3 regions of the Methylovorus sp. SPW-M1 genome follow, and region 2 is predicted to be linked to each of the others. Evidence: predicted binding sites of a transcription regulator. Region 2 holds the regulator's gene; each other region holds the start of a gene.

Region 1 (10,637 bases), 120 kb from region 2:
AAGGCACCGTCACCAACTCCGAGCGGCGCATTACGCATATCACCCCAGCCGTCGCCAAACCGGGGGCAGCCCGCCATGACTGGGAGATTGTGGTCGACTTTGCCCAACGCCTTGAGCAGCGGCTGGGCAAGGCAAACACATTGTTCAACTATATGGTTCCCGAGACGATTTTCAATGAGCACCGCGAATCCACCCGCGGTCGTGACCTCGATATCACCGGCCTCAGTTATCAGCTTCTGGATACGCAGGGCCCACAACAGTGGCCGCTTAACGAGAAGGTAAGCACTGGCTTACAACGCTTATATAGTGATGGCATTTTCCCCAAACCGGATGGCCGCGCGCAATTTCATATTGCGCATTACAAACCCACCGCCGACAAAACCGATGCGCGACAGCCTTTGCATTTGCTCACCGGACGCCTGCGCGACCAGTGGCATGGCATGAGCCGCACCGGCACCGTGGCCCAGCTGTTCAACCATGTGGATGAGCCGGTGATCTCGCTCAACCAGCAGGACATGGAGCGGCGCCAGATCAAGCCGGGCGACCTGGTCAAGGTCAGCAACAAACGTGGCAGCCTGACATTGCGGGCGCAACCATCCGATGAGATCCAGCCGGCGCAGAGTTTTATTCCCATGCACTGGGGCAGCCAGTTCATGAGCGGGCTGGGCTGCAATGCGCTGATGCCATCGGCCTTTGACAAATTCTCACGCCAGCCCGAACTCAAGCACACCGCGGTCAAGCTGGAGAAAGTCGAGCTGCCATGGCAGATGACCGTGATGCGCAACTGCCACGACATGCAGTTGCTGGAGGCGATTCGCCGCCTGCTGCCCAGTTTCGACTATGCGAGTTGCGGGCTTTATGGGCGCGGCAACGGTATGGTCGTGCTGCAAGCCGCCCATCATGCGGCCCCCGATGCCGCGGTGATAGATGCGCTGGATGCACTGCTTGGTATGACAGAAGGCGCACCCATGCTGAATTATCAGGATGCACGGCGTGGTATCAGCAAGCGTATTCTGGTGGAGCCCGACGCCGCGACCGGTCGCCAGCAAGTGACTGGTGTGCGGCTGATAGGCGAAACCCTGGCCGCCGAGTGGCTGCGCGAAGTCATGACGGAAGGCCAGTTCAGCGATGAGCTCAGGCGCTGGGCGCTGGCGCCATTGAGTGCGCCACCCACCGGACAGAGGAGTCGCGGCAAGATTGTATGCAATTGTCTGAATGTGGCAGAGAACGAAATTATTGATACCATACAGATGGGCGCTGATTTCATTACCCTGCAAAACAAGCTGAAATGCGGTACGCAATGCGGTTCCTGCGTGCCCGAACTGAAAAAACTGGTACAACTGCACGGCAGAACTGCCGCTTAACCATAAGGACAATCCATGAAATTCGTTTACATCGGCCTGCTGCTGGCCGCCCTTACTCCTTTCGCCCATGCCGCCGACAGTGAGGCGCAAGACATCACCGGCACCACCGACAAGGGCGAGAAAGTCGTGCTGCACCCGAATGGCCGCTGGGAATTCGTGGATACGGCAAAAGCAGCTGAAGCCAAGGAAATCGCCAAGCAGTTCCCGGAAAACCAGGGCTGTCCATCCAATATGCAAGGCGGCTTCCTCGGCTTTGGTCGTTGCATTCCGCAAGGCGACAAGGATTACAACCGCGGCTCCATGAGCGGCAAGGGTCGTTAAGCCATTCCTGATAGGTGCTCTTTGAAATAGCGTTCATTTTTTAAAGAGCACGGTTTATTTCCTCGATCCAGCGCATACTAAAAGCCAAGTTAGCCTTCACTCCCGGTGTGCGCTGGGCTGAAGCAGTACCACGCTATTCCCCCACAGCCTGAAAACAGGCTCAGCAGTCGTTTGCTGGCATGGTTCATGCTGGTATTCATGGCCGTGGCAGGTCATGTTGGCCTGCCATCTGAATAAGTCCAAGAACGTTCGTGACCCAAAGATTCGTGACTCAAGACTCGTGAACTTAAGAACAGTTGTGAAGGATTCGCATGGCCATACGCGTTGCATTGCACCACAAGACCAGCTACACCTTTGATCGCCTGGTTAATCTCTCTCCGCATGAAGTACGGCTCAAGCCCGCGGCCCACGCCCGCACGCCGGTGTTGTCGTACTCGCTGACGGTAAACCCGGAAAAGCACTTCATCAACTGGCAGCAGGATCCCTACGGCAATTACATTGCACGCTTTGTGTTCCCGGAAAAAGTCACCCAGCTGGACTTCACGGTGACGCTGGTGGCCGATATGACGGTCATCAACCCCTTCGATTTTTTCGTGGAAAAATACGCCGAGCAGTTCCCTTTTGCCTATACCGAACAACTGGAATACGAACTCGCTCCCTACCTGAAAGCGGAACCGGCAGGCCCGAGGCTGGCCAAGTGGCTGGACGACACGCGCAGCCAGCTATTGGGCGCACCACTCAGCATTGCCAATTTCCTGGTGGCCATCAACCAGCGTCTGCAAGGCGATATCGGCTATCTGGTGCGCATGGAACCCGGCGTGCAAACGCCGGAAGAAACGCTGGAAAAACGCAGTGGCTCCTGCCGCGACAGCGCCTGGCTGCTGGTGCAGATACTGCGCCACCTTGGCCTGGCGGCACGCTTTGTCTCCGGCTACCTGATTCAGCTCACCGCCGACATCAAGGCGCTGGATGGCCCCAGTGGCACCGAAGTCGACTTCACCGATCTGCATGCCTGGACCGAAGTGTATATTCCCGGCGCCGGATGGATAGGCCTGGACCCGACCTCCGGCTTGCTGGCAGGCGAAGGCCATATACCGCTGGCGTGTACCGCCATGCCCGCCTCGGCTGCGCCGGTGACCGGCTTTACCGACATCGCAGAAGTTACGTTTCACCATGAAATGAGTGTCACGCGCATACACGAGGACCCGCGCGTCACCAAACCCTATAGTGAAGAAGACTGGGAAAAGATAGACCAGATAGGTCAGCAGGTAGACCGTGATCTGCAAAAGCAGGATGTGCGGCTCACCCAGGGTGGGGAGCCCACCTTTGTATCGATCGATGACATGGACGGCCCCGAGTGGAACACCCAGGCGCATGGCGACAAGAAACGTGAACTGGCAGGCAAGCTGGCGCTGCGGCTGAAAGAGCGCTTCAGCCAGGGCGGCCTGCTGCATTATGGCCAGGGCAAATGGTACCCGGGCGAGCCTTTGCCGCGCTGGGCCATCAATATGTACTGGCGTGTGGATGGCCAGCCCATGTGGAACGATGCCTCGCTGTTTTCCAGGGATGGTCAGCCGGAGAATTACGACGTAGCCGAGGCCAGACTGTTTGCTACCAGCCTGGTGGAAACATTGGGCCTGCCCCCGGCCTGCATGATAGAAGCGTATGAGGATGTCATGCAGCAAGCCTTGCTGGAACAGCGCCTGCCGGACAATGTTGACCCCCTGCAGGCCGACCTTGCTGCCAGCGAAGAACGCAAACGTCTGGCACAACTGCTGGAAGTAGGCTTGGGCAAAGCCGCTGGTTATGTGATTCCACTCAAGCCGGAATCCACCAGCAAAACCACCAGCTGGCGCACCAGCAAATGGCCGCTACGCCGGGAGCATCTTTACCTGTTGAGCGGCGACTCGCCCATGGGCCTGCGCCTGCCATTAGCCTCGCTGCCATGGGTATTGCCCGACGATGTCGAGCCCGAGTTTGCGGTGGATCCCTTTGAAGCCAGAGCAGACTTGCCGGAAAAACCTCTGGCCCGCAGTAAGCCCGGCAAGGCCAGCCTGAAAAAACCGGAAGCACGCGAGGTAGTGCACACCGCGCTGTGCGTGGAAGTCCGCGGCGGACGGCTGCATGTGTTCATGCCGCCCGTGTCGCGCATTGAGGATTACCTGACCCTGGTGGCGGCGGTTGAAGCCACCGCAGCCAAGCATCAGCTCAAGCTCTGGCTGGAAGGCTACCCACCTCCTCGCGATGCACGCATCAAGTCACTCAGCGTCACGCCTGACCCGGGCGTGATCGAGGTCAATATCCACCCGGCAGCGAGCTGGCAGGAGCTGGTGGGTAATGTCACCACCCTGTATGAAGAAGCCCGCCAGACCCGCCTGGGCACCGAGAAATTCATGCTGGATGGCCGCCACACTGGCACCGGCGGTGGCAACCACGCTACTCTGGGCGGCGCCACCCCGGCCGACAGTCCCATGCTGCGCCGACCGGATGTATTGAAAAGCCTGATTACCTACTGGCAAAACCACCCGGCATTGTCGTATCTGTTTTCTGGCACCTTTATCGGCCCCACCAGCCAGGCGCCACGGGTGGATGAAGCGCGCGACGACAATCTCTACGAGCTGGCGATTGCCTTTCAGCAAATGGACAAGGTATTGCCAGACACCACGGAGAGTGAGCGCCCGTGGCTGGTCGACCGGCTGCTGCGCAATCTGCTGGTGGATCTGACGGGAAATACGCACCGTTCCGAATTTTCCATCGACAAACTCTATTCGCCTGATGGCCCGACTGGCCGTCTGGGCCTGGTGGAATTCCGCGCCTTTGAAATGCCGCCCCATGCCCGCATGAGCCTGCTGCAAATGCTGCTGCTACGGGCGCTGGTGGCGCATTTCTGGCGCAAGCCCTACCAGGGCAAGCTGGTGCATTGGGGCACCGAGCTGCACGATCGCTGGATGCTGCCGCATTTTATTGCCCAGGATATTGCCGATGTGGTGGCGGACCTGCGCGAAGCGGGTTATGCCTTCGAAAAACACTGGTTTGATCCTTTTGTCGAATTCCGTTTCCCGCGTTACGGCACGGTCAATTACCACGGCGTGGAGCTGGAATTGCGTCAGGCCATCGAGCCCTGGAATGTGCTGGGCGAAGAAATGAGCGGTGGCGGCACCTCGCGCTATGTGGATTCCTCGGTAGAACGCATGCAGTTGCGCGTACGCGGTCTCACGGATGGCCGCCATATCGTCACCTGCAATGGCAGACCTCTGCCGCTGCAAGCCACCGGCATTGCCGGCGAATATGTCGCGGGCGTGCGCTTCCGTGCCTGGAGCCCCTGGTCCGCCCTGCACCCCACCATCGCGCCGCATGTGCCACTGGTGTTTGATCTGGTCGATACCTGGAGCGGGCGGGCAATAGGTGGTTGCACTTACCACGTCAGCCATCCCGGTGGGCGCAATTACGACAGCTTCCCGGTCAATGCCTTTGAGGCCGAGGCGCGCCGCTTTACGCGCTTCTGGGATCATGGTCACACGCCGGGGGCGGTATCGATTGCGGAAGAACCGCGCAACCCGAAATTCCCGTTTACGCTCGACCTGCGGTGGCAAGCTGTTTAATATTGCGCCATGCTGTCTTCGATACTGAACGAATACCCGTTTGCGGCAAACTCTCATAACGAGTTGCTGCAATCGCCCGGAACGCCCCGCCCTCACTGGCAGCCACTGATAGATTCATTAAGTGGTGAAGAGCCTGCCGAGATGCGCAAGCGCGTTGAAAACGTGCGTCGACTGGTACACGAAAACGGCCTGACCTATAACGCCTACGCCGACACTCAGGGCGGGCAGCGGCCCTGGGATCTGGACCCCCTGCCCTTTATCCTGCCGCAGGATGAATGGGCACATATCGAAGCCGCCGTCATTCAGCGTGCCACCATCCTCAACACCGTGTTGCGCGACATTTACGGTGAACAGACACTGATGGCGCAAGGCATGCTGCCACCAGCCCTCATACACGGCAATGCCGGTTTCCTGCGCCCGTGCCATGGCATTCCGCAGCCGGATGGCGTCGCTTTGCACATGTATGCCGTAGACCTCGCCCGCTCAGCCGATGGCCGCTGGTGGGTAGTGTCGGACCGCACGCAGGCGCCTGCGGGCACAGGCTATGCGCTGGAAAACCGTATGGTGATTTCCAGCGTGTTTCCCGATCTGTTCCGTGACCTTAACATCCAGCGCCTGAGCGGATTTTTTGCCAGCCTGCGCGATAGCCTGGCCCATTGGGGACGTGAGTGTGCCTATCGGCAATCGCAAGCAAACCCCAACATCGCCCCGCTGAGCCCCAGCGAGCAGCCGCTTACCGTGATCCTGACGGCGGGGCCCTTCAATGAAACCTATCACGAGCAATCCTACCTGGCAGGCTATCTCGGTTTTCCGCTGGTACAGGGTAACGACCTGACCGTGCGCGAAGGCGTGGTCTGGCTGAAAACACTGGCAGGCCTCAAGCCTGTGCATGCCATCCTCAGGCGGCTCGACGATATTTACTGCGACCCGCTGGAGTTGAATGCCGAATCGCTGCTGGGCATTGCCGGGCTCACCGAAGTCGCGCGTCGCGGCCATGTGCTGCTGGCGAATAGCCTGGGCAGCAATGTGCTGCAATCGGGCGCGCTGATGGGCTTTTTGCCCGCGCTCAGCCAGCATCTGCTCAAGCAACCCTTGATGCTGCCCTCCGTCGCCACGTGGTGGTGCGGCGAGCCACAGGCGCTGGAGACCGTGATTGCCAATCTGGATCGCTTGCTGATCAAGAACGCCTTTTTGCACACACGTGAAATCATGATTTACGGGCAGGACCTGGATGGCGCAGCACGTGAGGAGCTGATTGCGCAACTGCGCGCCAATCCGGAAAACTACCTGGCGCAGGAGCTGGTCAAGGTATCGCAGGCACCGGTCTGGAATAGTCAATTGCAGCAGATGCAGGCGCAATCGGTGGGGCTGCGGGTATTTGCCTGTGCCACGCCCAATGGCTATATCGTCATGCCAGGCGGCCTGACACGGGTTGCCAGCAATGCCAGCAAGCGTGTGATCACCATGCAGGGCAGCGGCTGCAGCAAGGATACCTGGGTGATCACGCCCGAGTTCAAGCCGAATACCCCCAGCCTGCTGCGCAAGACCACCTCCAGTGCCGGGCTGGTGCATGACAACATTCACCTTTCCAGCCGCGTCATTGAAAACCTGTTCTGGTTTGGCCGTCATTCGGTGCGCAGCTACCATGCCACCCGACTGCTGCGCACGGCCATTCATTACCTGCTGGATTTCTCGCCCGAGCATCGGGCTGTGGAATGGCCTACCGTCAAAGCCATGTGTGTCTGGTACAACCTCATGCCGCCTGAAGATGAGGAGTCTGACGGCAATTACCCCCTGTTTGCCGAAGATGAAAACGCCATTGAGTGTCTGCTGATTGCGGCCATTTTTGCCAACGACAGTTCCAGCCTGGCCAATCACATTTCCCAGTTTTTCCAGTTGGCATTCAGCCTGCGCGAACGCTTGTCGGGCGACCATTGGCGCCTGATCAACCAGCTGCATCTGCGTTTTGCCGAGCGTGATGCCCAAGCCTCCCTGAGCGAGGCGCTGGCGGTGCTGGATGAAACCAATACCTCCCTGGTCACCATCTCCGGCTTTACGCTGGACAGCATGACGCGTGACCAGGGCTGGCGCTTCCTGTCCCTGGGGCGCCGCATCGAACGCCTGCAGTTTCTGTGCATCCTGTTGCAAAAGGCGTTGGCGATGCCGGCCGAAAGCAGCCTGGATTGGCTGCTGGAACTGACCGATTCCATCGTCACCTATCGCGCACGCTATGCGGCGCAGCCAGAGTGGTTGCCAGTGCTTTATCTGTTGCTGATTGATGAAAATAATCCGAATGCGATGATGTTCCAGTTACGCGGACTGGTGAAATACCTGTCGCAGATATCGTCCACCTACAACGGCGGTGGCGGCGAAGGACGCATGATGGAGCGCATGGAAAGCCTGCGCGCGTTTGATGTGGATGCATCGTTCCATCACAACAGCCCGGAGTTGATGGTATGGCTGAGCGACACCTATCAAGCCAGCGTGGATATTTCTACGCAGCTGGGGCATCGCTTTTTCAGCTTCTCGGACACCACCGCCAACTAAACCGCCATGCGCTATCACATCCAGCACCAGACCGAGTATCAGTACGATTTTGATGTGACCTTGTCGCAGCACATGCTGCACATGACGCCGCGACTCCTGGCATGGCAAACCACGCTGGCGCATCAGATCACCATTTCGCCCAATCCCAGCGAGACCTCGCAGCGGCTGGATTATTTCGGCAATTCTCGCCTGTATTTTTCCATTTACAGCCCGCACCAAACCTTGTCTGTCATCTCGGAATCCACCGTGGAGGTGCTGCCGCGCGTATTGCCCGCTTCACTAAGCCAAAGCCCGAGCTGGGAGTTTGTGAAAGAAGAGCTGATCCAGCACTACAACACGCATATCGAGGCGCAGGCGTTCCTGTTCAGCTCGCCCAAGGCGGGTCGCCACCATACGCTGGCAAATTACGCCGCGCCCAGCTTCACGCCCGGCAGGCCCTTGCTCGAAGCCGCGCTGGACCTGACCCAGCGCATCTACCAGGATTTTGAATTTGATGATCAGGCCACCAGCATTTCTACGCCTTTATCCGACGTGCTGGCCGGGCGCCGTGGCGTATGCCAGGATTTTGCGCACCTGATGATTGCCTGCCTGCGCAGCCTGGGCCTGGCTTGCCGCTATGTCAGCGGTTATATCCTCACCACCCCACCGGAAGGCCAGGAGCGTATGATCGGTGCCGATGCCTCGCATGCCTGGGCCTCGGTTTACTGCCCGGATACGGGTTGGGTGGATTTTGACCCGACCAACAACTGCCTGGTGCAGACGGATCACATCACCGTCGCCTGGGGACGCGATTTCAGCGATATTTCGCCCATGCGGGGTGTAGTACTGGGCGGTGGGGCCCAGCAGCTGGATGTCAGCGTCACCGTGACCCCCATCGAGCAGAGCTGATCGAGCAGAATTAGTCGGCTTCAGCGAGGCGCCATCCTAGAGCAGGCCGCGTTCCGCAAACGACAAGGTGGTATTGCCCGCCACGACAAAATGATCCAGCACGCGCACATCTACCAGATCCAGCGCCGTCTTCAGCTGAGCCGTGATCATTTCATCGGCCCGGCTGGGCTCGGCAACACCGGAGGGATGGTTATGGGCCAGGATCACCGCGCCCGCGTTGTAATACAGCGCCCGCTTGACGATTTCCCGCGGATGCACGCTGGTCTGTGTCAGCGTACCCGCAAACATCTCCTCATGTGCCAGCACGCGGTTTTGCGCATCCAGAAATATCACCAGAAACACTTCGCGCGGCAGTCCTCCCAGCTTGAGGCTGAGAAAATCGCGCACCTGTTGCGGCGAACTCATGACATCGCGCGCCTGCATTTCTTCAGTGAGCGCACGCCGGCTCATCTCAAAAATCGCCTGCAGCTGCACATACTTGCTGCTGCCCATGCCCTTGATCCGGGAAATCTGTTCCAGGCTGGCGGCAAAAATACCATTCAGGCTGCCAAACACCTGCAATAGCTCGCGCGCCAGATCGACTGCGCTTTTGCCAGTCACGCCTACGCGTAAAAAAATCGCCAGCAATTCAGCATCTGACAATGCGCTACTACCCTGCGTCAGCAGCTTTTCGCGCGGGCGCTCCCCTTCCGGCCAATCGATAATTGCCATACGTTATGTTTCCTCATGGTTGCCATCCGATTTCCCTGGCTGTGAGGTCCCCCACCAACGTCTGTGACAGATTTGCCGGAATATGCGCGCCATGCTGGCTGTCTGGTATACGTCCAGCCATGAGTTCAGCGAAGCGTTGCGGATACAAGGGCTGCCGGTCCGGCTCGGCGTATCCCTCTGGGTAATGCGGTTGTGTGGTCGTCAGATCATATTTGTCGCGGGCACCCACGGTGTGCAGCAGCTCATGGGCAATCACCACATTATTCTGCGCGGTTTGTCCGGGATCGGCATATACGTTCACCAGCCCGACGCGGCCTTTGCTGAGGGCGGTGGAATGCGGCAAGGTGGGATGCCCCGCCACATCAAAATAGAGCAGATAAAGGCGAATATCGGCTTTTATCGGCGTGGGCGGACTATGCCGCCAGGTCCACCAGCGAAAATGCAGGCTCCAGGTCATGGTAGACAGCATGCCGGCATTGCGCGGCGGGGGCGGTGGAATATCCGCAACCACAGGCCCAAGATGCACGGCAAATGGCTGTGCCTGCGCGAGATGGTATCGTTTGCCCTGCTCGGCAAAATATTCTTCAATTTGCGTCAGTTGTGCCTGATTCAGCCGGCGGATTGCCACATTGGAGGCTTCACTTAGGTCGGCATTCACCGGGTATAGCGTGACATACAACGTGCGGTGCCAATCGGGCTGCCCGTTTTTCAGCCAGGCTTGCTGGGCCACGGTCACCAACACAAATAGCAATACAAATATCCTGAGTTTTCGCCACATACCCTGCATCCCCGTTTAAATCGTGCAATCGGCAGACTGGCGCTGCCGTAATTTGTATTAAAATGAGTCCACTAATTCAAGAATTTATCATGACTCGTCCAATTCAACATCTGGTTGTCGGCATGACGGGCGGAATTGCCGCCTATAAAACCGCCGAACTGGTGCGCCTGCTGGTCAAGCAAGGCATACAGGTAGACGTGGTAATGACGTCGGCAGCCACGCGCTTTATCACCCCACTGACCATGCAAGCCCTATCTGGTCGCCCGGTATACACCGACTTGTGGGATGAGCGCATTGCCAATGGCATGCCGCACATCGAGCTTTCACGCCAGGCGGATGCCATTCTGGTCGCCCCTGCCAGTGCTGACTTCATGGCAAAACTGGTGCATGGTGCTGCCGATGACCTGCTTTCCACCTTGTGCCTGG
Region 2 (10,637 bases):
ATCGGACATACCATGGAAAAAGCCGCGGAACATCTTGTAACGCTCTTCGCGGAACAATCGGATACGCTTCACCACCCGATTCAGCGGCACGCCGAGCAAGACCAGGGCATGCGAAGCCAGCATCAGGCTGCCTTCCAGCACTTCGGGCACCACTTCTGCCGCGCCCGCCTTGCGGAAGCCTTCCATATTGGCATCGTCCACCGTGCGTACAATAACCGGCAGCTTGGGGTAATTGTCCTCCACCACATGCAGAATCTTCATGGCAGATGGCGCATCGTCATAACTGATAATCAGCGCCTTGGCCTGCGCCGCGCCCGCCGCTGCCAGCACCACGCGTCGGCCTGCATCGCCATAGATCACGTTTTCACCCGCCGCGGCCGCTTCGCGCACCCGTGAAGGGTCAATATCCAGCGCAATGAACGGAATATTTTCCTCACTGAGAAAGCGCGCCAGATACTGCCCGCTGCGCCCGAAACCGCAAATGATCACGTGGTCGACCAGTTCCTTGCCTATGCTTTCGATATCCTGAATCTGCTTTTCGCGATTGCGAACATAGCTGCGCGACAGCAACTCGCCCAGCCGCTCGTTGTGCTGAATGATAAAGGGCGCCACTACCATGGAGATCAGCGAAGCAGCCAGTACCACCTGCAAGGCCTGCCCACCAATCAAGCCATGCCCCAGGCCCAGGGACAGCAAAACAAAACTGAATTCGCCCGCTTGCGCCAGCGTAATGCCGGTACGAATCGCGACACCCGGCTCGTGACCGAATGCCCGGCTCAGCACCGCCACCAGCACGCCCTTGAACAGGATGAATCCGGCCGTGACCAGCAACACCAGCCCCAGGTTGGCCGCCAGTTCATGCACATCCAGCAGCATGCCTACCGTAATGAAAAACAGGCCGAGCAGAATGTCGCGGAACGCCGCAATATCCGACTCCACCTGATAGCGATAACGGGTTTCAGAAATCAGCATGCCGGCGATAAAGGCGCCCAGCGCATAGGAAAGCCCGGCGAGCTTGGTGGCAAAGGCCAACATCAGCGTCACCATGAGTACATTCATCACAAACAGCTCACGCGAGCGCTGGCGTGCCACCAGACCAAACCAGGGGTTGATCAGCGACTTGCCAAACACAAACAGGATGATCAGCATAACCGCGGCTTTTAGCAGGGATATCAGCAATACCTGACCGAGATCACCGCCATGCGAGGCCAGCGCTGGAATCAGCACCAGCATGGGCACCACGGCAATATCCTGGAACAAGAGCACGCCGATGGAGAGGCGGCCATGGCGCGAATTCAGCTCCAGGCCTTCCACCAGCATTTTCGACACAATCGCGGTCGATGACATGGACAGGGCACCGGCGATGACAAATGCGGTTTCCCAGCTGAGGCCAAAGGCAATGCAGGCCATCATGACAGCGAGCATGGTCAGCAGCACCTGCATGCCGCCGAGGCCGAGCACGGTTTTGCGCATGGCATACAACTGGGCCAAGCTGAACTCCAGCCCGATACTGAACATCAGAAATACAATACCGAACTCGGCCAGCTCACGATTGGCTTCCGTATCCGGCAAAATACCGAAGGTATGCGGCCCCAGGGCCAGCCCAACCAGGAAGTAAGCCAACATGGCCGGCAGGCGCAAAGCACGAAACAGGGCAACAGCCAGCACCGAGCTGGTAAGCAGGATCAGAATAGCGGGTAAGGTATCGTGCATTAAAATAGCTTTGAAGGAACTCAACATTTAAAGAGGTCTGTCTGGAGTGGAAGACAAGAGAAAGCAGACAAGGCCGACCGTCATGCATAGACGGTCAATCGATATCTTCCGGCAGCTGGCTTGATCCTCAGACACAACCCTTTTCATGCACGCCTCCCCTTGAAAAAACCTACAGGCAAAATTTATGCCGACTTTATCAAAAGTCGGCACGGATTACGTATAAATCCTTTATTCGTCGGACATTCCCTTTTATACTTGCCGGGTATGGAACCATCAAAAATACGAAAAATCGGTGCAAGCAAAACGCCGATTGATCTGGCAAGGGAAGTCCTGTTAATTGAAGCACGCGAGGTGGAAGCACTAGCCCGCAGGCTGGATGACAGCTTCACGCGTGCCGTCGAACTCATTTTACAATGCCAGGGTCGCATTGTGGTGACCGGCATGGGCAAATCCGGTCATATCGGAAACAAAATCGCCGCCACGTTTGCCAGTACAGGTACACCTGCTTTTTTCGTCCATCCCGCTGAGGCGAGCCATGGCGACCTGGGCATGATTACCGGCAAGGATGTGGTCATTGCCCTGTCCAACTCCGGCGAGGCAGATGAGTTACGCGTGATACTGCCCACATTGAAGCGCATGGGCGCGCGGCTGATCAGCATCACCGGCCATCCGCAATCAACGCTGGCGAAAGCGGCAGATGTGAGCCTGGATGCCCACGTTACCGAAGAAGCATGCCCGCTGGCGCTGGCGCCTACCGCCAGCACCACCGCCTCGCTGGCACTGGGCGATGCACTGGCGATTGCCGTCATGGACCAGCGCGGATTTTCTGCCGAGGAATTCGCCTTGTCGCACCCCGGGGGTACGCTGGGCCGCAAATTGTTGCTGCATGTGCGCGACGTGATGCGCACAGGCGATGCCATCCCCAGCGTGGGAGTTGAAGCCAGCCTGAAAGAAGGCTTGCTGGAAATGTCACGCAAAGGCCTTGGCATGACAGCGATTGTTGATGCAGAGCAGCATGCCGTTGGGGTATTTACCGATGGCGATTTGCGCCGGGCGTTCGAGAATGCCGTGGACATAAACAGCACCTACATGCGCGATGTGATGCACACATCGCCGCAGCAAATCCGCCCTGAGCAACTGGCAGTCGATGCGGTTGCCATCATGGAGCAGAAAAAAATTACCAGCCTGTTGGTCACCGATCAGCAGGGAACCCTGATCGGGGCATTGAATATGCACGATCTTCTTATTGCAAAGGTGGTTTGAATTGTTGTCCGTAGAAGAACGCGCCAAGCGCATCAAACTCGTGGTATTCGATGTCGACGGCGTCATGACCGACGGCGGCCTTGGACTGGGCGACGACGGTCAGGAATACAAATTTTTCCATTCGCATGATGGCCTGGGCATGAAATTGCTGAAAGCCACCGGCGTGCATATGGCGATCGTTACTGGCCGCACATCCCAGGTCGTGGTCAAGCGCGCCGCCAATGTCGGCATTCTGCATTTTCATCAGGGGGTGGACGACAAGCTGGCCTCCTTTGATGAAGTCCGCGCGCAATTTGGATTCAGCCGCGAAGAATGCGCCTTCATGGGCGATGATGTCATTGATATCCCCCCGATTCGTTATGGTGGCCTCGGCATTACCGTGCCGCATGCCATGCCGCTGGTGAAAGAGTATGCGCATTACATCACCAGCCGCCCCGCGGGCCACGGTGCCGTGCGCGAAGTGTGCGAACTGCTGATGAAAGCACAAGGCACCTTTGACGCACAGATGGCCCGGTTCCTGAAGTAAGGATTGATATTGGGACGTCCAACCGTCGTGTTTCCGCTCGTGCTGCTCGCCCTGCTGGCGCTGCTCACGTTCTGGATAGATCGCAGTGTCCAGCCACCCGAGCGGCGGCCGGATGCCAATTTGCGCCATGACCCGGATTACATTCTGGACAACTTTGTCACGACACGGACCAATGTGAACGGTGCGCTGGCCTATGTGCTGGCAGCGGTAAAGATGAAGCATTACCCGGATGATGACACCACCGAACTTGAACGGCCCCGGTTTACGCAGTATGCCGTCAACAAGCCTTACACGCAGATTGAAGGCCAGCGCGGCAACGTCTCCAGCGATGGCGAGACCGTGGAATTCATGGATAATGTGATCGTCATTCGGCAGGCATCCAAGGATAAAGGGGAAATGATGGTACGTACCCAGTACCTCAAGATGTTCCCCAAGCAGGAAGTGGCCGTGACAGACAAACCTGTGGTGATCACTCAGGCACCGGAAACGGTGATTCATGCCAACGGTATGGTATTCAACAAGAAAAACCAGACCGTCAACCTGCGTGGCCGCGTGCGGGCGCATTACCTTTCGCCCAGCGTGACAAAAAAAGCCGCTGGCAAAGCCCCGGCCAGCACGCCAGCGAAAGCCAGCAAGGCGGCACCACAGAAAAATGCCAAGCCCAGCGCCAGCCCCGCTAAAAAACAGGCAGCACAGGCGAAACGAAGTACCAGTACCAATAACCAAGCCCGGATTCGGAGAAAATATGACAACCCTGCCCCGTAGCTTTTTGCCGCTACTTTTGATGATGGCCTGCCTGCCTGCACACGCCGAAAAGGCGGACAAGGACAAGCCCATCAATCTGGAAGCAGATGCCGTCACCGTGAATGATGCCAAAAAGACCAGCATCTACACCGGCAATGTAATCCTCACCCAGGGAACGCTGATCATCCGTGGCGACAAACTGGTGGTACGCGAAGACAAAGAAGGCTTTCAGCACAGCACCACCTACGGCAATCCGCAGACGCCTTCCACCTTCAAGCAAAAAATGGAAGGTAAAAACGAATATATGGAAGGCAGCGGTCAACGTATCGAGTACGATGGACGTATGGACAAGGTACAGCTCTACACCAAGGCCTGGGTTAAAAAAGGCGACGACATCGTGCATGGTGACTACATCATGTATGACGCCAATGCCGAATATGCCGAGGTGATTGGCGGTGGCAGCCAGGCAGCAACGCCTGCCACGCCGACCGGGCGTGTACGTGCCGTTATTCAGCCCAAGAAAAAACCGGCTGGCACCGATGGCGCGACGGCCAATTAACCTGCCATGCTGACAATCCGTCAGTCTGGCGTGCAACACGATATACCTGAGTAAACATGAGCCAATTAATCGTAGAAGGTCTGCGCAAGAAATATAAATCCCGCACGGTGGTGCAGGATATTTCGCTGCAACTCAATAGCGGCGAAGTGGTGGGCTTGCTGGGCCCTAACGGCGCAGGCAAGACCACCAGCTTTTACATGATGGTAGGTCTGGTGGCCCTGGATGATGGGCGCATTCTGCTGGATGGCAAGGATCTGAGCCGTCTGCCCATACACCGTCGTGCGCGCCTGGGTTTGGCTTATCTGCCGCAGGAGCCCTCGATTTTCCGCAAGATGACGGTGGCCGAAAACATCATGGCGATTCTGGAGTTGCAGAAACTGGCGCCAGAACAAATGGAGAACCAGCTGGAATCGCTGCTGCAGGAACTGCATATCACGCATATCCGCAACAGCATGGCGGTCAGCCTGTCCGGCGGTGAACGCCGCCGCGTTGAAATCGCCCGCTGCCTGGCCACCAACCCCAGCTTCATTCTGCTGGATGAGCCATTTGCCGGCATCGACCCCATCGCCGTGCTGGACATTCAGAAGATCATCCGCTTTTTGACCGAACGCAATATTGGCGTGCTGATCACCGACCACAACGTGCGGGAAACATTAGGTATTTGCGACCGCGCCTATATCGTCAATGAAGGACGCGTCTTCGCGGCAGGCAAGCCCAGCGAAATTATTCACAACGATAGCGTAAGAGAAGTGTATCTTGGTAAGGACTTCCGCCTCTAAGCACACATTTGGCGGCCCCCACGTATGAAGCAAAGCTTACAACTCAAATTTTCGCAACACCTGGCGCTGACTCCGCAACTGCAGCAGTCCATCCGTTTGTTGCAGCTATCCACGCAGGAGCTCAATCAGGAGCTGGAAACCCTGCTGCAGGCGAATCCATTGCTGGAACGCGCCGACAAGATCGAAGAACCGCTGGAAATCCCCGACAACTTCATTGCGGCGCCAGTAGCCCCTGAGCCCAGCGTGGCCGCTACACCGGAGGAAGCTCCCCGCCAGGATGAATTTGGTGGCGATGACTATTTTGAATTCGGCAGCAGCAGCGGCAGTAACCGCTGGGAAGACAGCAGCTCCGGCAATGACGATGACAATGATTTCAGCTACCAGGAAGCGGTCAGCCTCAGCCTGCGCGATCATCTGCTAGGTCAGCTCAAGCTGTTGCCACTGTCCGAGCGCGACCAGACCTTGTCCATGCTGCTGGTCGATACCATTACCGACGACGGTTATCTGGAGCAGTCGCTGGAAGAGCTGGCCGAGATGCTGCCGCCGGAACTCGAAATCGACATGCTGGAGTTGCAGACGGCGCTCAAGCATATCCAGAATCTGGACCCACCCGGCATAGGTGCGCGCAACCTGGCCGAGTGCCTGTCCTTGCAATTGCGCGCCTTGCCACCAGATACGCCTTATGTGGATCTCGCCATCAAGGTTGCCGAAACGCACTTGCCCCTGCTGGCAGCCCGCGATTACGCAAAACTGAAAAAATTGCTGGCCTGCGACGATGACGTATTGCGCGAAGTGCAACAGCTGGTGCTGCAACTCAATCCCCGCCCAGGTGGTGAATTCAGCAAAATCACGTCTGATCATTACATTCAGCATGAAATCGTGGTCAAGAAAATCAAAGGTGTCTGGCTGGCCCATCTGAACGACGAAGTCGTGCCCAAGCTGCGCATCAACCAGCTGTATGCCGGCATCCTCAAGCGCAACCGCGAAAGCTCGAGCCAATACCTGATGAGCCAGATGCAGGAAGCCAAGTGGATGATCAAGAACATCCAGCAGCGTTTCTCCACCATCCTGCGCGTTTCTCAGGCGATTGTGGATCGCCAGCGCAATTTCTTTGAGCACGGCGAGGTCGCCATGCGCCCCCTGGTGCTGCGCGAGATTGCCGATGAGCTGGGCCTGCACGAATCCACGGTTTCACGCGTCACCACGCGCAAGTACATGCTCACCCCACGCGGAGTTTACGAGCTTAAATATTTCTTTGGCAGCCATGTGGCTACCGAATCCGGGGGCGCTTGTTCCGCCACTGCCATACGCGCCCTGATCAAACAAATGGTCAGCGAAGAGAACCCGAAAAAGCCGCTGTCGGATAACCAGATCACGGATATCCTGGGTAAACAGGGCATCGTGGTTGCTCGTCGCACCATTGCCAAATACCGCGAGTCTTTGCAGATACCCGCGGCCAACCAGCGCAGATCGCTTTGATCTGCGTTTTACCTGAAGGAGTAAATCATGAACCTGCATCTCACCGGACACCATCTCGACGTTACCCCAGCCCTGCGCGAATATGTGCAGAGCAAGCTTGAGCGCGTGAGTAACCACTTCGACCATGTGATTGACGTCAAAGTCACCATGAGCGTAGAGAAGCTGGCGCAGAAAGTGGAAGCCACCATTCATGTGCCGGGTCACGATATCCATGCCGAAAGCAGCGGTGAAAACATGTACGGCGCGATTGACGCGCTGGCTGACAAGCTGGATCGCCAGGTTCTGAAGCACAAGGAAAAAGTAAGCGACCATCACAAGGCCAACGGTGCCCTCAAGCACCAGGCGGCTGCGGAATAAAGGTCTAACCGGGGACAAGGCAAAGGCGTGTTGTCTTACATACCGCCAGTTGCCTTGTCCCTGCCGAACATAAGGTAATCATATGGCTACCATCAGTGTTGCACAGCTTTACCGGGATATGCGCCGCAATCTCAAGCTCACCTGGGTTTCCGGGCTGAATGGCGGCGAAAACCTGCTCACCAGTGAAACGGTGACCAAGCCCTCTCTGGCACTGATCGGGCACCTGAATTTTGTACACCCCAACCGCGTGCAGGTGTTGGGCTGTGCCGAGATGGATTACTTGCGCAGCCTGCCCAAGCCAGAGCTCAAGAAAGCCATCCACAATCTGTTTTCCACCGACCTGGCCGCCGTTGTTGTCGCCAATGGTGAAAAACCACCCGCCGAGCTGAATGCAGCCTCGGATGATTTTCAAACCCCCTTGTTCACTTCCCCCATGCGCAGCCCGGGACTGATGGATGTCTTGAGCCATTATCTGGCGCAAGCCGTCGCCGAATCAGAGAGCTCCCATGGTGTTTTCATTGAAGTACAAGGCTTTGGCATCCTGATCAAGGGCAACCCGGCCATTGGTAAAAGCGAGCTCGCGCTGGAACTGATTTCGCGCGGACATCGTCTGGTGGCGGATGATATTGTCGATTTCTACCGCATTGCGCCGGACCGGCTTGAAGGGCGCTGCCCCCCTATCCTGCAGGACTTCCTTGAAGTGCGTGGCCTCGGCATCCTCAACATCCGTGCCCTGTTTGGTGACAACGCCGTCAAGCCTACCAAACCGCTCGACCTCATCATTCAGCTTGAGATGGCCGATACCCTGGCGCCGCAACTGCTGGACAGGCTCAAGATCAAATCGCATCACGAAAAAATACTGGGCGTGAAAATCCCCAAAGTCATGATTCCCGTGGCCGCCGGCCGCAATATTGCGGTGCTGGTCGAAGTCGCCGTGCGCAACCACATGCTGTTACTGCGCGGCATTAACGGCACCAAGCAGTTCATGCAGCGCCAGCATCGCGAGATGAGCAAAGCCATGAAGCGCCAGCAGCAAGTGGAGAGCTAAGCGTGGCCACCAGCAACATGCGGCTCATCATCGTCACTGGCCTTTCCGGCTCGGGCAAAAGCATTGTGCTGCGCGCCCTGGAAGACGCCGGTTTTTATTGCATAGACAATCTGCCCGCCACCCTGCTGCCGCAGATATCCGAACATCTGGCACCTGCCACCCAGCAACGCGTGGCGATCAGCATAGACACCCGCAGCGCAGCGCTGGAAACCTTGCCGGAAAACATCCAGGCACTGCGCGACAAAGGCATCTCGGTGCAGGTGCTTTACCTGGAGTCCAACGCCGAAACCCTGGTCAAGCGCTTCAGCGAAACGCGGCGCCGTCACCCGCTCAGCGATGAAAAAACCACGCTGGCCGAAAGCATAGAATACGAACGGCAGCTACTGAACCGGCTAGTAAATCTGGATCATCGCATCGACACCAGCAACCTCAGCGCCAACACCCTGCGCAACTGGGTGCGCGATTTTGTCGTGCAGCAAAGCACCGGCATGACGCTGTTGTTTGTCTCCTTCGGCTTCAAGCATGGCATACCGCTGGATGCCGACTTTGTGTTTGACGTGCGCTGCCTGCCCAACCCCCATTACGACCCGGTATTGCGCCCGCTCACAGGCAAGGATGCCCCGGTACAGGACTTTTTGCGGCAACAGCCCATGGCGCTTGAGATGCTGCAGGATATACGCGGCTATGTAGAGCGCTGGCTGCCCTGCTTTGATGGCGATCATCGCAGCTACCTGACCGTCGCTATCGGCTGCACTGGCGGTCAGCATCGCTCGGTGTTTTTCGTCGAGCAGCTGAGCCAGTATTTCAAGGACAAACAACAAAAAGTGCTGATCAGGCACCGCGAGCTAGAGTAGACAGGCTTGTTTAAATTCACGATGCCGGGCCCCGGCAACAGGACGCTTTCATGATAGGTATACTGATTATTGCGCACGGCACATTGGGTGAGAGCCTGATACATTGCGCCAGCCATGTGATGGGCACACGCCCGCCACTGCTCAAGCAACTGGGCATAGGCACCCACGATGATCCGGCCGCCATGCTGCCACAGGCGCAGCAACTGGTGGATGAACTGGATGAAGGCAATGGCGTGCTCATCCTCTCGGACATTTACGGCGCAACCCCATGTAATATGGTGGGCAAATTGCTGAAGCCGGGACGGGTGGAAGGTGTCGCCGGGGTGAACCTGCCCATGCTGGTGCGCACACTGACGTACCGCAACGGGGATATTCAGCTATTGGTACAAAAAGCATTGAGCGGGGGTAGCGAAGGCGTTATCCATTTTACTGAGGAAGCATGCAAGCATCATGACTAAACAAGAAATAGAAATCATCAACAAGCTCGGCCTGCACGCACGCGCATCTACCAAGCTGACGCAAACCGCCAGCCAGTTTGGCAGTGAAATCTGGATCGAGCGCAACGGTAGAAGAGTCAATGCCAAGAGCATCATGGGTGTGATGATGCTGGCCGCCAGCAAAGGCAGCAAGATCGTGTTGGAAACCAATGGTGCCGATGAAGAGGCCGCCATGCAGGCGCTGGTGACCCTGATCTCGGGCAAGTTTGGCGAACCGGAATAAATTCATCGTGGCCGCCCCCAGCCCCGCTTCCAAAGTCAGTTTTTCCATCCACGGCGTTGGCGTGTCCAGCGGCATTGCCATCGGCCATGCCCATCTCGTCTCACATGCCTTGCTTGAAGTGGTGCATTTTCAGGTGCCCAAGGCCCTGATTGCCGACGAGATCACCCGTTTTGACAAAGCAGTAAAAACCGTTAAGCACGACCTGGAAACCGTGCGCCGCCTGCTGCCGGAAAAAGCACCGCCTGAGCTTAGCGCCTTTATCAGCACGCATCTGATGATCCTGCAGGATCACGCGCTGTCTGAAACGCCCAAGCAGATGATTAAGGCGGAAGGCTGCAATGCCGAATGGGCGCTGAAGCAGCAGATGGAAGACCTGGTTGCCCAGTTCGAGAAATTTGAAGACGAATACCTGCGCGAGCGCAAACAGGATGTGATTCAGGTCGTCGAGCGGATTATCAAGGTGCTGCTCGGGCACCCAAGTCAGGTGCCGCTACGCTCGCAGGAGAGCGCCATCATTCTGGTGGCGCATGATCTTTCCCCGGCCGATGCCATTCAGTTCAAGCAGCACCAGTTTGCTGCCTTCATCACCGATGTC
Region 3 (10,637 bases), 140 kb from region 2:
CATTTGCCATCCTGCCATTGCTTGAAAAAGGCTTCGCGCGTCAGTGGCGGCTCGTCCACGTGCTGCTCGGCGTGATGCCGCAGATAGCGCTCGTAGGCATCATCGCCAGACAGGCGGCGCACCACGCGCCAAAACGCTTTCAATTTATTCAGCATGTTCAATCCCTTGCCCATTGGGCATTCAGCGGTGCTGGTTCGTGCGGGTGCTCGGTCGATGGCCGTACCGGCTTGCCTGCCAGATAGCGCCAGCACACGCGCAGCATATCCAGTATCACCACCCACAGTATCACGACAAAAAACAGCGTCAGCCAGGCATCCAGTTGCTGGTTGAAAATCAGTTGCGGTGCCACGGCGGCTTTTTCTGGTGGCAAAGCACCTGCCGCCAGTTTGGCCGCCATATCATTGGCGGCGGCAAAAAAGCCCACGCGCACATCGTCGCTCATGATTTTCTGCCAGGCGGCGGTGCTGGTAATAATGACCAGCCAGGTGAGCGGAAGTGCCGTGACCCAGGCATATTTGAGACGGCCGGATTTGACGAAAATACCCGTGGCAACCGACAAAGCAATGGCCGCCAGCATCTGGTTGGAAATACCAAACAGCGGCCACAGGATATTGACGCCGCCATTAGGGTCAATCACGCCGATGTAAAGGAAATAGCCCCATCCGGCGACCACCAGCGCGCTGGTAAACAATACCGAGGGATACCAGGAGGTCTCGCCCAGTTTGGGCCAGATATTGCCTAGCATGTCCTGCAGCATGAAGCGGCCGACGCGGGTGCCCGCATCCAGCGTGGTCAGGATGAAAATCGCCTCGAACATGATGGCAAAGTGATACCACAGCGCCAGCAGGCCCTGGCCGAACGCACTGCCAAAAATGCTGGCCATGCCCACCGCCAGCGACGGCGCACCCCCGGTACGGGCAAACAGCGTGGCCTCGCCCATCTCGCGCGCCAGCGACTCCATTTGCGCCACGGTGACCGGGAAGCCCCAGCCGCTGATGGTGGCAACGGCATCGGCTGCTTCCTTGCCGACGATGCCCGCCGGGCTGTTGATGGCAAAAAACACGCCCGGATCAAGCACGGTGGCGGCAATCATCGCCATGATGGCAACGAAAGACTCCAGCAACATGGCGCCATAGCCGATCATGCGGATGTCGCGCTCGTTTTCCAGCAGCTTGGGCGTGGTGCCGGAGGCAATCAGCGCGTGGAAACCGGAAATAGCGCCGCAAGCGATGGTGATGAAGACAAACGGGAACAGCTTGCCGCCGAAAATGGGGCCGGTGCCATCAATAAACTGCGTCAGTGCCGGCATTTTGACTTCCGGCTGCAGCATCAGAATCGCAATCGCCAGCACGATGACAGTGCCCAGTTTCATGAAGGTGGAGAGATAATCGCGTGGCGCCAGCAGCAGCCACACCGGCAAAATGGCGGCAGCAAAGCCGTAGGCAATAATCCACCAGGCCAGGGTCAGGCCTTCGTGGTCAAACCACACGCGCAAGGTGGGATGATGATCCACCCAGCCACCGCCCGCCACGGACAGCAACAGCAGGATCACGCCCAGAGCAGAGGCTTCCAGCACCTTGCCCGCACGGAAGTGGCGCATGTACAAACCGACAATCATGGCGATGGGAATCGTCGCCGCCACGGTAGAAGTCGCCCAGGGGCTGTGCTTCATGGCATTGACCACCACCAGCCCGAGCACGGCGATGAGGATGATCATGATGGCAAAGGTGCCGACCAGAGCGGCGGTGCCGCCTATTGCGCCCAGTTCCTCACGCGCCATCTGACCCAGGCTGCGCCCATTACGGCGGGTGGACAGGAACAAGGTCACCATATCCTGCACGGCTCCCCCCAGCACGGCACCAAACAATATCCACAAGGTACCTGGCAGATAGCCAAACTGGGCGGCCAGCGTTGGCCCTACCAATGGGCCAGGCCCGGCAATCGCCGCAAAGTGATGGCCGAAGACGATCCATTTATTGGTAGGCACAAAATCGCGGCCGTTATCCAGGCGCACGGCGGGCGTGGCCCGCGAGGCATCCAGCATCAGCACCCGGGCGGCGATCCATGCCGAGTAAAACCGATACGCCAGGGCATACACACATAATGCCGCGGCAATAAACCACAGGGAGTTGATACTCTCGCCGCGATGCAGGGCGATGCCTCCCACCGCTGCCGCCCCCAGGATGGCAACGAGCAGCCACACGCTATTCTTCAGGATAGTTTTCATAATGACCGTGAGTGATGTGCAATGGGCTCACAGTATAAAACAGACCTGGGCGATATGCCGTGTCTACCTTTGGGAAGGCTGGAATGGATATGACACCTGCAGGCTGGATGCATAGAAAAGAGAATGCCTGTAACAGAAGCTATTGGAATACATAAAAAAGCCGGAGCAATCATGCTCCGGCTTTTTCTCAACATCACCACCTGGTGCCAGGCACTCGGTGGTCTCCTCCCTGCTTTTATCTATTTCTTATCTTTACCAACCTGATTGCCGATAATGCCGCCCACGGCAGCGCCACCGACGGTACCGACAGCGCTGCCACCCGTCAACACAGCGCCTGCCGCGGCACCAACACCTGCACCCACGGCCGTATTCTTGTCCCGGGCGGACATATTGCCACAGGCGGAAAGACACGCCACCGTCAACACGATGCCGGTCACCCGCCAGGTTTTATTGAGGATTTGCATGTCTATCTCCTAAAGCTGGTTAGTTATTAACTTGCTGGCACGATGGCTAAATACGGCCGGTGAGCAGCAGGATCAACAGAATGATGACAACCAGGCCCAAACCGCCACTTGGCGCATAGCCCCAGTTGCGGCTGTGCCCCCAGGTCGGCAACGCACCCAGCAACATCAGGATCAGTACGATAAGCAAAATGGTCGTGATGGACATAAATTCCCTCTTTTCTTCAAATTAGTGAACAGTTGAACTGCTCTGGTTATGGGGTAATTTGTGATGCGGCGCCGACCAAAGGCCGACGGTATTTATGCACGCGCGTGCGTGCATTTAATTTAGTGCATGTAATTTAGTGCATGAAAAAATAGATGATGATGAGCAGGAATGCCGGTACACCCAGCAGCCAGGCAATAAAATATTTAATCATCAGAATTCCCTCCTTGGTTTAAGCGTTTGTTTGTTTGACACGCAGCTCCACTGTATAGGGGCTTGCTCGCAACGCGCATAGGGGTAGGTCTGATACTGGTGTCAGTGGAGGCTTACAGTTATGCGCAGGCTTTTATCAGTCGGGGACTCTCCCGCGCCTTAAGCATTGTGCGGGCGATTTCTGGAGTACCATGCAATCCATGGAACATTCCCACCCCCAACAAGGTCTGTCGTTTACATGACAACCACGCCTGATTCCCCCGATATGAGCGCAGAAACCCCCGTGCCTGCTGCCCCTGCCAAACGCCTTTCCGCACTGAGTCGGCTCTGGCCCTTCCTCCGCCCCTATCGCTGGCAGATCATGCTCGCCCTGTTATTGCTGACACTTGCCAGTGCCACCCTGCTGGCGGTGCCCCTGGCATTCCGCGATCTGGTGGATTTTGGTTTTGACAAACCGCCGCAGCAGGGGCCGAGTGCCAATGGCGATCTCAACAGCCACTTCCTGCTGCTGTTTGGGCTGGCCTGTGCCTGGGCCATGCTGGTTGCGGCACGTTATTTCACCGTCTCATGGGTGGGGGAACGCGTCACGGCTGACTTGCGCAGTGCCGTCTACGGCCGCGTGCTGACGCAATCACCGCAATTCTTTGAAACCCTGCAGACCGGCGAGGTGCTATCGCGACTGACCACCGACACCACCCTGATCCAGACCGTGGTTGGCAGCTCTGCCTCCATGGGCCTGCGCAGCCTGTTCCAGTTTGTCGGCGGCATGGTGATGCTGGCCGTCACCAGCACCTATCTCTTTTCCATCAACCTCGGGCTGATGTGCCTGCTGGTACTGCCCATCATGCTGATCGGCCGCTCTGTCAAAAAGCTCTCGCGCGAATCGCAGGACAAGATCGCCGCCAGCTCGGCCATGGCCGGTGAAATCCTGAATGCGATGCCCACCGTGCAGTCCTACACGCAGGAGCAGCGCGAGATTGGCCGCTTCAAGCAAAGCACGGAGCTCAGCTTTGAAACCGCGATCCGTCGGGTACGTGTGCGCGCCGCACTGACTGCATTGATCATCACTGCTGTGCTGGGAACCATCGTGTTTGTGCTGTGGCTGGGCGCGCGTCAGGTCAGTGAGGGCGCCATGACCGGCGGCGAGCTGGCATCGTTTGTGTTGTATGCCGCCATGGTGGCAGGGGCGGTAGGCACCATGGCCGAAGTCTGGGGCGACATCATGCGGGCCGCGGGTGCCACCGAGCGCCTGCTCGAGCTGTTGCAGGCCGAGCCTGCCATTCAAGCACCGGCAGAACCCATGGCATTGAAGTCGACCACGGAAGCCACCATCGGCTTTCACCATGTCAGCTTTCATTACCCCTCACGCCCCACCCAGCCTGCCTTGCAAGAGCTGACACTGGAGATCGCCGCCGGCGAAAACATTGCGCTGGTCGGCCCCTCCGGCGCGGGCAAGACCACTTTGTTCCAGTTGCTGCTGCGCTTTTACGACACCAGTGCGGGCAGCATTACCATCAATGGACAGGATATACGCCAGCTCAGCCTGGAAAGCCTGCGCGGCCTGATCGCCGTGGTGCCGCAAGACCCGGTGATTTTCTCGGCCAATGCCATGGAAAATATCCGCTATGGCTACCCCTATGCCACCGATGCTGAAGTGCTGATGGCCGCCAAGGCCGCCCAGGTCGATGAGTTCATCCATCGCCTGCCCAAGGGCTACGATACCTTCCTTGGCGAACGCGGCACGCGGCTGTCGGGCGGGCAACGCCAGCGTATCGCCATCGCACGTGCAATCCTCAAAAACGCCCCTATCCTGCTGCTGGATGAAGCCACCAGCGCGCTGGATGCCGAATCCGAAATCCTGGTGCAGCAAGGCTTGCAGGCGGCCATGCAAGGCCGTACTACGCTCATCATCGCGCACCGCCTGGCCACGGTGCAGCAGGTGGACAGGATTATTGTCATGGATCAGGGGCGCATCGTGGAAACCGGCACGCCAGCAGAACTGCGTCAGATGGGCGGGCTCTATGCGCGTCTGGCCAAACTGCAGTTCCACGATACCGAAGCCTCTGGCAACGCGTCCCCTGCAGTCCCCGATATAGCCAGCCTCGCTCATGAATAAGCCCTGAAGCAATGCAAGCTGGCGCGCCTGAACTTGCGCCCGCGCTGCATGCTCCCAGTGCTCATGATGACAATGCGCCATTTCTTTTCCCGCTGGCTGCTGGCTCTGTTGCTGGCCGCCGCCCTGCCAGCCCTGGCCGAGCCTTGCGATGCGGTGCTGCAGCGCTGGCAAACGGAAGAAAATGCCGTGCTGGCCGAGCTTGCACCGGTATTTCAGCAAGGACGCGAAGATGGCACCATTCAGGTCGAACTGCGCTCGCTGCCCGACTGCGCCACCGAATTACGCCTGCAACTCCCCGCCGCCGATCTGGAACAAACCCGTCAATATCTGGAGCAGAACCCGGCCAAACGCATTCTCATGAGCGCACAAGGCTATGCCATCCCCGAGCAGACCGAAAGCGTGGTCACCATCGCGGCCAATGACACGCACCCTGCCGATCTGAAAGCGCTGAACCAGGGGCTGGAATTCATGTATCAGCTGCTGACCCAGCTGCGCGCTCATATCCCTGACGGCCAGCAAAATCAGCAAGCCTGGCCATTGGCCCTGCAGCAATCGCAGCTGCATGCCTGTCGCCAGGGCTGGCAGGCCACCGACCTGACATCCGCCTGCCAGTGCCGGCTGCAGCAGTTATCGGCCAGCATCCCCCCGCGCCAGATGGCTCTGATTATCTATCTGCAAAAGCAGCCTTATGCCACGGCTACCGGCGCACTTTCCAGCTTCAATACGCTCCAGCAATCCATCCTGCACAGCTGCCAGCTACAGCCGCGCTAATCCCCAAAACCCGCCAACTCTGCTGCAGGACGCGCCCACCAACGCGCCGGATGCCGCATCAGAAATACGGGCGGTTTGTATAGCCGCCTCGCTGAGCTACAATTCGGCGAATCATCAGCCACTTCAAGACGTCTCGAAGTGCATGCCGTTCTCTGCCCCATGCCTGAATGCATTGAGCACTGTTCTTGCTTGCACTGACTCACCATGCAGAATATTTCACCTGACAATACGATTTTATTGGCGAAAACGCGCCATATCGAAGAGCTGGAACGGCTCTCCGTCAGCATTCAGTTTGTCGAGAGCATAGGCTGGATGGTTCACCAGCTGCAGGCAGAGCGCGGTGCCAGCTGTCTTTATCTGGCCTCCGCTGGCAGCCGCTTCGCCAAAGAGCGCAGTGCCATCATTGAGCAGAACCAGGCTTCGGAGTCGGCGTTTAAAGAGGCCTTGCAACGCTACCTCCATCACAACACCTCGGCAGATGCCAAACAGCTAACCCTGGTTTCATGGATTTTGCTGGGGCTTGAGCAGCTCTTGCCCTTTCGCCACCAAGTCACCTTACTAAAAATACCCTTCAGCGACTGCATACAGTCCTACACGCGGCTGATCGGCAGTCTGATTTCACTCATTTTTGAAATTACCGACAATACCGTTAACAGCAAGATCTCGACCTATCTGGTCGCGCTCTACAACCTGGTGCAAGGCAAAGAATTTGCGGGGCAGGAGCGCGCCTTGGGCTCGCATCTGTTTGGTTCGGGCTACATGCAACTGGAACACCAGCACAAGCTCCTGGAGCTGATAGCGCAACAGGACCGGCATTTTGAGCTGTTCAGCCAGTTTGGCACGGATGCCTTGCGCGAAGCTTGGCGTACCACGCTGGAGACCGAAGCACACCACACACAGCGCGCTTACAGAAGCAAGTTGACCGCCGCCAAAGACCAGCAGGTACTCCAGCGCGCTGATAGCGATGCCTGGTTTGAAGCTTGCAGCACACGGCTCACGGAAATATGGCACATCCAGTGCCAATTGGTGGCCGCCATGCACGACACCCTGAACAGCTTGAGCGAGGAGGCGCGACGGGATCTGGAGAACACGCGCTTGCATCTGGGCGAATTGAAAGCCAGGCAAACGCCCACGGCCAATGTCGACAGCACGTTTTTCAATCTGGCGATTCCACTGGAAAGTGCATTTACCTTTCTAGCCCACGACGAGCTCACGCCCTACCCCATGGAATCCATTATTGCCTTGCTGCAACAGCAATCGCAGCAACTGGCGGAAATTGAAAACGAGCTGTCGGAAACCAAAAAATCGCTGGCGGAAAGAAAGCGCATCGAACGCGCCAAAGGCCTGCTGATGAGCAAACTGGGCTTATCCGAAATGGAAGCCTACAAAATGCTGCGCAACACGGCGATGGAGCAAAATCGCAAGCTGATTGATATAGCCGAAAACATCATTACGCTATCCGCACAAGGGCAATAGTCCACTTCATATCATGGTGCACTTGCACACAATAAGTGCGATGCATCACAAAGTCACCTCGGCTGAATTTCAGCTCTTCTATTTATAAAATCATTAAAATTCAATCGCTTAATTTTTAAAATGAAGTTGGCACACGGTTTGCTTATGTCTAGACAAAATGTCAGGCCAACGGCGGCCTAATGTTTATGCAGCAGCGCATATCCACCAGGAAATGACCTCTGCAAGTAGCAGTAACCTAGCCCAGCTGAATGCAGGCAAAGGTTAGCAAAGCAGCACATTAAACGAAGCGATTGCGCTTCCACGAATATGGACAAAGGCGTCCAGCATGTAGACAGGAAACTGTTTGCAGGCTGGACGCCTTTTTTGTTTTTGCGGTTTTGATTTTGATACTTGATGCATCATTTTTAGGGAGCAGACATGAAAAAAACACCAGATACTGCAGCAGATAACGCTACACCTGACGTCGACACCAGTCGTCGCCAGTTTTTCAAGAACGCCGCCGCCGGTGCACTGGGCGCTGCCGTCATGATGAACATGCTACCGGCAGGGTTGCGCAACCAGGCATGGGCTGCAGGCTCGGATGCTCCAGAACTCACCGAAGTCAAAATCGGCTTCATCCCGCTGACGGACTGTGCGCCTATCGTGGTGGCTGCGCAGATGGGCTTCGACAAGAAATACGGCATCAAGATCGTGCCGTCCAAGGAAGCTTCCTGGGCTGGCGTGCGCGACAAGGTGGTCAATGGCGAACTGCATGCGGCGCATGTGTTGTATGGCCTGGTGTATGGCGTGCAGATGGGCATAGGCGGTCAGCAAAAAGACATGAACGTGCTGATGACGCTGAACAACAACGGCCAGGGCATTACGCTGGCCAACCAGCTGAAGGACAAGGGCGTCACCGGTGGCGCCACGCTGAAACGCCTGCTCGACAATGAAAACCGCGATTACACCTTCGCCCAGACCTTCCCCACGGGCACCCACGCCATGTGGCTCTACTACTGGCTGGCGACTTACGGCATTCACCCCTTCCAGGATGTGAAAACCATCGTGGTACCGCCACCGCAAATGGTCGCCAACATGCGTATCGGCAATATGGATGGTTACTGCGTGGGCGAGCCATGGAATGCACGTGCCATTTACGACAAGGTCGGCTTCACCGCTGCCACCACCCAGGAAATCTGGACCGACCATCCGGAAAAGGTACTGGGCACCACCGCTGAATTTGTCGCCAAGAACCCCAATACCGCGCTGGCCATTACCAAGGCCATTCTGGATGCCTGCCGCTACATCGACGCCACCGCCAACCGCCCCGCGGTGGCCAAGCTGATTGCTGGCAAGGCTTATGTGAATGCGCCGGAAGAAGTCATCGAAGGTCGCTTCCTTGGCCATTACGACAATGGCATCGGCAAGAAATGGGAAGACCCCAACTACATGAAGTTCTTCAACGACGGCAAGGTGACCTTCCCTTACCTGTCCGATGGCATGTGGTTCCTCACCCAGCACAAGCGCTGGGGTTTGCTGAAAACCGACCCGGATTACCTGGCCATCGCCAAAAAGGTCAACCGCATCGACATCTACACCGAAGCGGCCAAATCCCTGGGCATCGCCGTGCCAAGCGACCCGATGCGCAGCAGCAAGCTGATCGACGGCGTGGTGTGGGATGGCAAGGACCCGAAAGCCTATGCCAACGGTTTCAAGATCAAGGCCTGATAAGGCGAGCGGCGGCCCGGAAGTCTGGGTCGCCAGTCACGGACATGTGATGCGAGGCAAATCATCATGAGTGCAATCGGAATAAGCAAGGAAAGCATCAAGACCATCATGCAGAATGAGCAAACCACCCCCACGGCAGTGAAAGCCGCTGTCCAGCCCGCAGCTGCGCGCATGGCACCGAGCAAGCGCCCCAGTGCGCGCGCCCTGAAACTGCGTGCGTTTTTTGAATGGCTGCTGCCGCCGGTTTTCGGGGTGTTGGCCATGATCGCGGTATGGACGCTGATCTCCTATCAATCACCCAACCTGCCTGGCCCCGTCAGCACCTGGCACTCGGCAGTGGAGCTGTTCAGCGACCCGTTCTACAACAACAGCCCCAATGACCAGGGCATAGGCTGGAATATCCTGGCTTCGCTGGAACGTGTGGGCCTGGGCTTTGGCCTGGCCGCGCTGGTAGGCATACCACTGGGCTTCATCATCGGCCGTTTCCAGTTCATGTCGCGCATGGCAGCACCCATCATCGGCATCCTGCGTCCGGTATCGCCGCTGGCCTGGCTGCCCATCGGCCTGCTGGTATTCAAGGCGGCCAACCCGGCGGCCATCTGGGTGATTTTCATCTCGGCCATCTGGCCCATGATCATCAATACCGCCGTGGGCGTGAGCAAGGTGCCGCAGGATTATATGAACGTCGCCAAGGTGCTCAACCTCTCCGAGTGGAAGATCGTCACCAAGATTCTGTTCCCCTTTGTGCTGCCATACATGATGACCGGCGTGCGTCTGTCCATCGGTGTGGCCTGGCTGGTGATCGTGGCGGCAGAAATGCTGACTGGCGGTGTCGGCATCGGCTTCTGGGTGTGGGATGAGTGGAACAACCTGAATGTGGAACACATCATCATCGCCATCTTCGTTGTCGGCATTGTCGGCCTCCTGCTGGAGCTGGCACTGACCTCCCTGGCCCGCCGCTTCAGCTACGAATAAGGAACCCATCATGGAAAAAATCCTGCAAGAAAAGTACGTGCAGCTGGAAAACGTGAACATGACCTTCTTCACCAAAAAAGGCACGTTTGAAGCGCTGAAAGATGTGAACTTCAGCATACGCGAAGGCGAGTTCATCTCCATCATCGGCCACTCCGGTTGCGGCAAATCCACCGTGCTCAATCTGATTGCCGGGCTGTTGCAACCCACCAATGGCAACCTGTTTTGCGCGGGCCGCGAGATTGCTGGCCCCGGCCCTGAGCGCGCCGTGGTGTTCCAGAACCACTCGCTGCTACCCTGGCTCACCTGCAGTGAAAACGTCTACCTAGCGGTGGAACGCGTCTTTGGCGCCACCGACACCAAGGACCAGCTGAAAAAACGCACCCAGGCCGCGATCGAGCTGGTGGGCCTGGCCCATGCCGCCGACAAACGCCCCAATGAAATCTCCGGCGGCATGAAACAGCGCGTGGGCATTGCCCGTGCGCTGGC

Evidence for each region. The regulator sigma-54, encoded in region 2, starts transcription at its own class of promoters, with help from an activator protein. The targets are predictions, from matches to a motif close to TGGCACNNTTCCTGCT.
Region 1: a site for sigma-54 is predicted at 1,861-1,876, ahead of ACWWD9_RS12635 (transglutaminase family protein). Genes of this name have one in related genera too.
Region 3: a site for sigma-54 is predicted at 6,168-6,183, ahead of ACWWD9_RS12570 (nitrate- and nitrite sensing domain-containing protein). Genes of this name have one in related genera too.

What each region holds. Positions count from the first base shown of each region.
Region 1 is NZ_CM132626.1:2,684,949-2,695,585, forward strand. It holds gene ACWWD9_RS12625 (nitrate reductase) at 1-1,364, shown strand, start outside; gene ACWWD9_RS12630 (hypothetical protein) at 1,380-1,685, shown strand; gene ACWWD9_RS12635 (transglutaminase family protein) at 1,997-5,287, shown strand; gene ACWWD9_RS12640 (circularly permuted type 2 ATP-grasp protein) at 5,297-7,834, shown strand; gene ACWWD9_RS12645 (transglutaminase family protein) at 7,841-8,722, shown strand; gene radC (RadC family protein) at 8,759-9,433, opposite strand; gene ACWWD9_RS12655 (hypothetical protein) at 9,447-10,175, opposite strand; gene coaBC (bifunctional phosphopantothenoylcysteine decarboxylase/phosphopantothenate--cysteine ligase CoaBC) at 10,301-10,637, shown strand, end outside.
Region 2 is NZ_CM132626.1:2,801,041-2,811,677, forward strand. It holds gene ACWWD9_RS13325 (cation:proton antiporter) at 1-1,713, opposite strand, end outside; gene ACWWD9_RS13330 (KpsF/GutQ family sugar-phosphate isomerase) at 1,978-2,976, shown strand; gene ACWWD9_RS13335 (KdsC family phosphatase) at 2,978-3,502, shown strand; gene lptC (LPS export ABC transporter periplasmic protein LptC) at 3,512-4,267, shown strand; gene lptA (lipopolysaccharide transport periplasmic protein LptA) at 4,248-4,805, shown strand; gene lptB (LPS export ABC transporter ATP-binding protein) at 4,862-5,584, shown strand; gene ACWWD9_RS13355 (RNA polymerase factor sigma-54) at 5,609-7,063, shown strand; gene hpf (ribosome hibernation-promoting factor, HPF/YfiA family) at 7,091-7,420, shown strand; gene hprK (HPr(Ser) kinase/phosphatase) at 7,503-8,468, shown strand; gene rapZ (RNase adapter RapZ) at 8,486-9,322, shown strand; gene ACWWD9_RS13375 (PTS sugar transporter subunit IIA) at 9,373-9,780, shown strand; gene ACWWD9_RS13380 (HPr family phosphocarrier protein) at 9,773-10,042, shown strand; gene ptsP (phosphoenolpyruvate--protein phosphotransferase) at 10,050-10,637, shown strand, end outside.
Region 3 is NZ_CM132626.1:2,663,522-2,674,158, forward strand. It holds gene ACWWD9_RS12535 (TIGR03643 family protein) at 1-3, opposite strand, end outside; gene ACWWD9_RS12540 (YbdD/YjiX family protein) at 1-155, opposite strand, end outside; gene ACWWD9_RS12545 (carbon starvation CstA family protein) at 158-2,227, opposite strand; gene ACWWD9_RS12550 (glycine zipper 2TM domain-containing protein) at 2,467-2,691, opposite strand; gene ACWWD9_RS12555 (DUF3309 family protein) at 2,738-2,896, opposite strand; gene ACWWD9_RS12560 (ABC transporter transmembrane domain-containing protein) at 3,345-5,222, shown strand; gene ACWWD9_RS12565 (hypothetical protein) at 5,286-5,993, shown strand; gene ACWWD9_RS12570 (nitrate- and nitrite sensing domain-containing protein) at 6,198-7,469, shown strand; gene ACWWD9_RS12575 (CmpA/NrtA family ABC transporter substrate-binding protein) at 7,887-9,176, shown strand; gene ntrB (nitrate ABC transporter permease) at 9,243-10,151, shown strand; gene ACWWD9_RS12585 (ABC transporter ATP-binding protein) at 10,162-10,637, shown strand, end outside.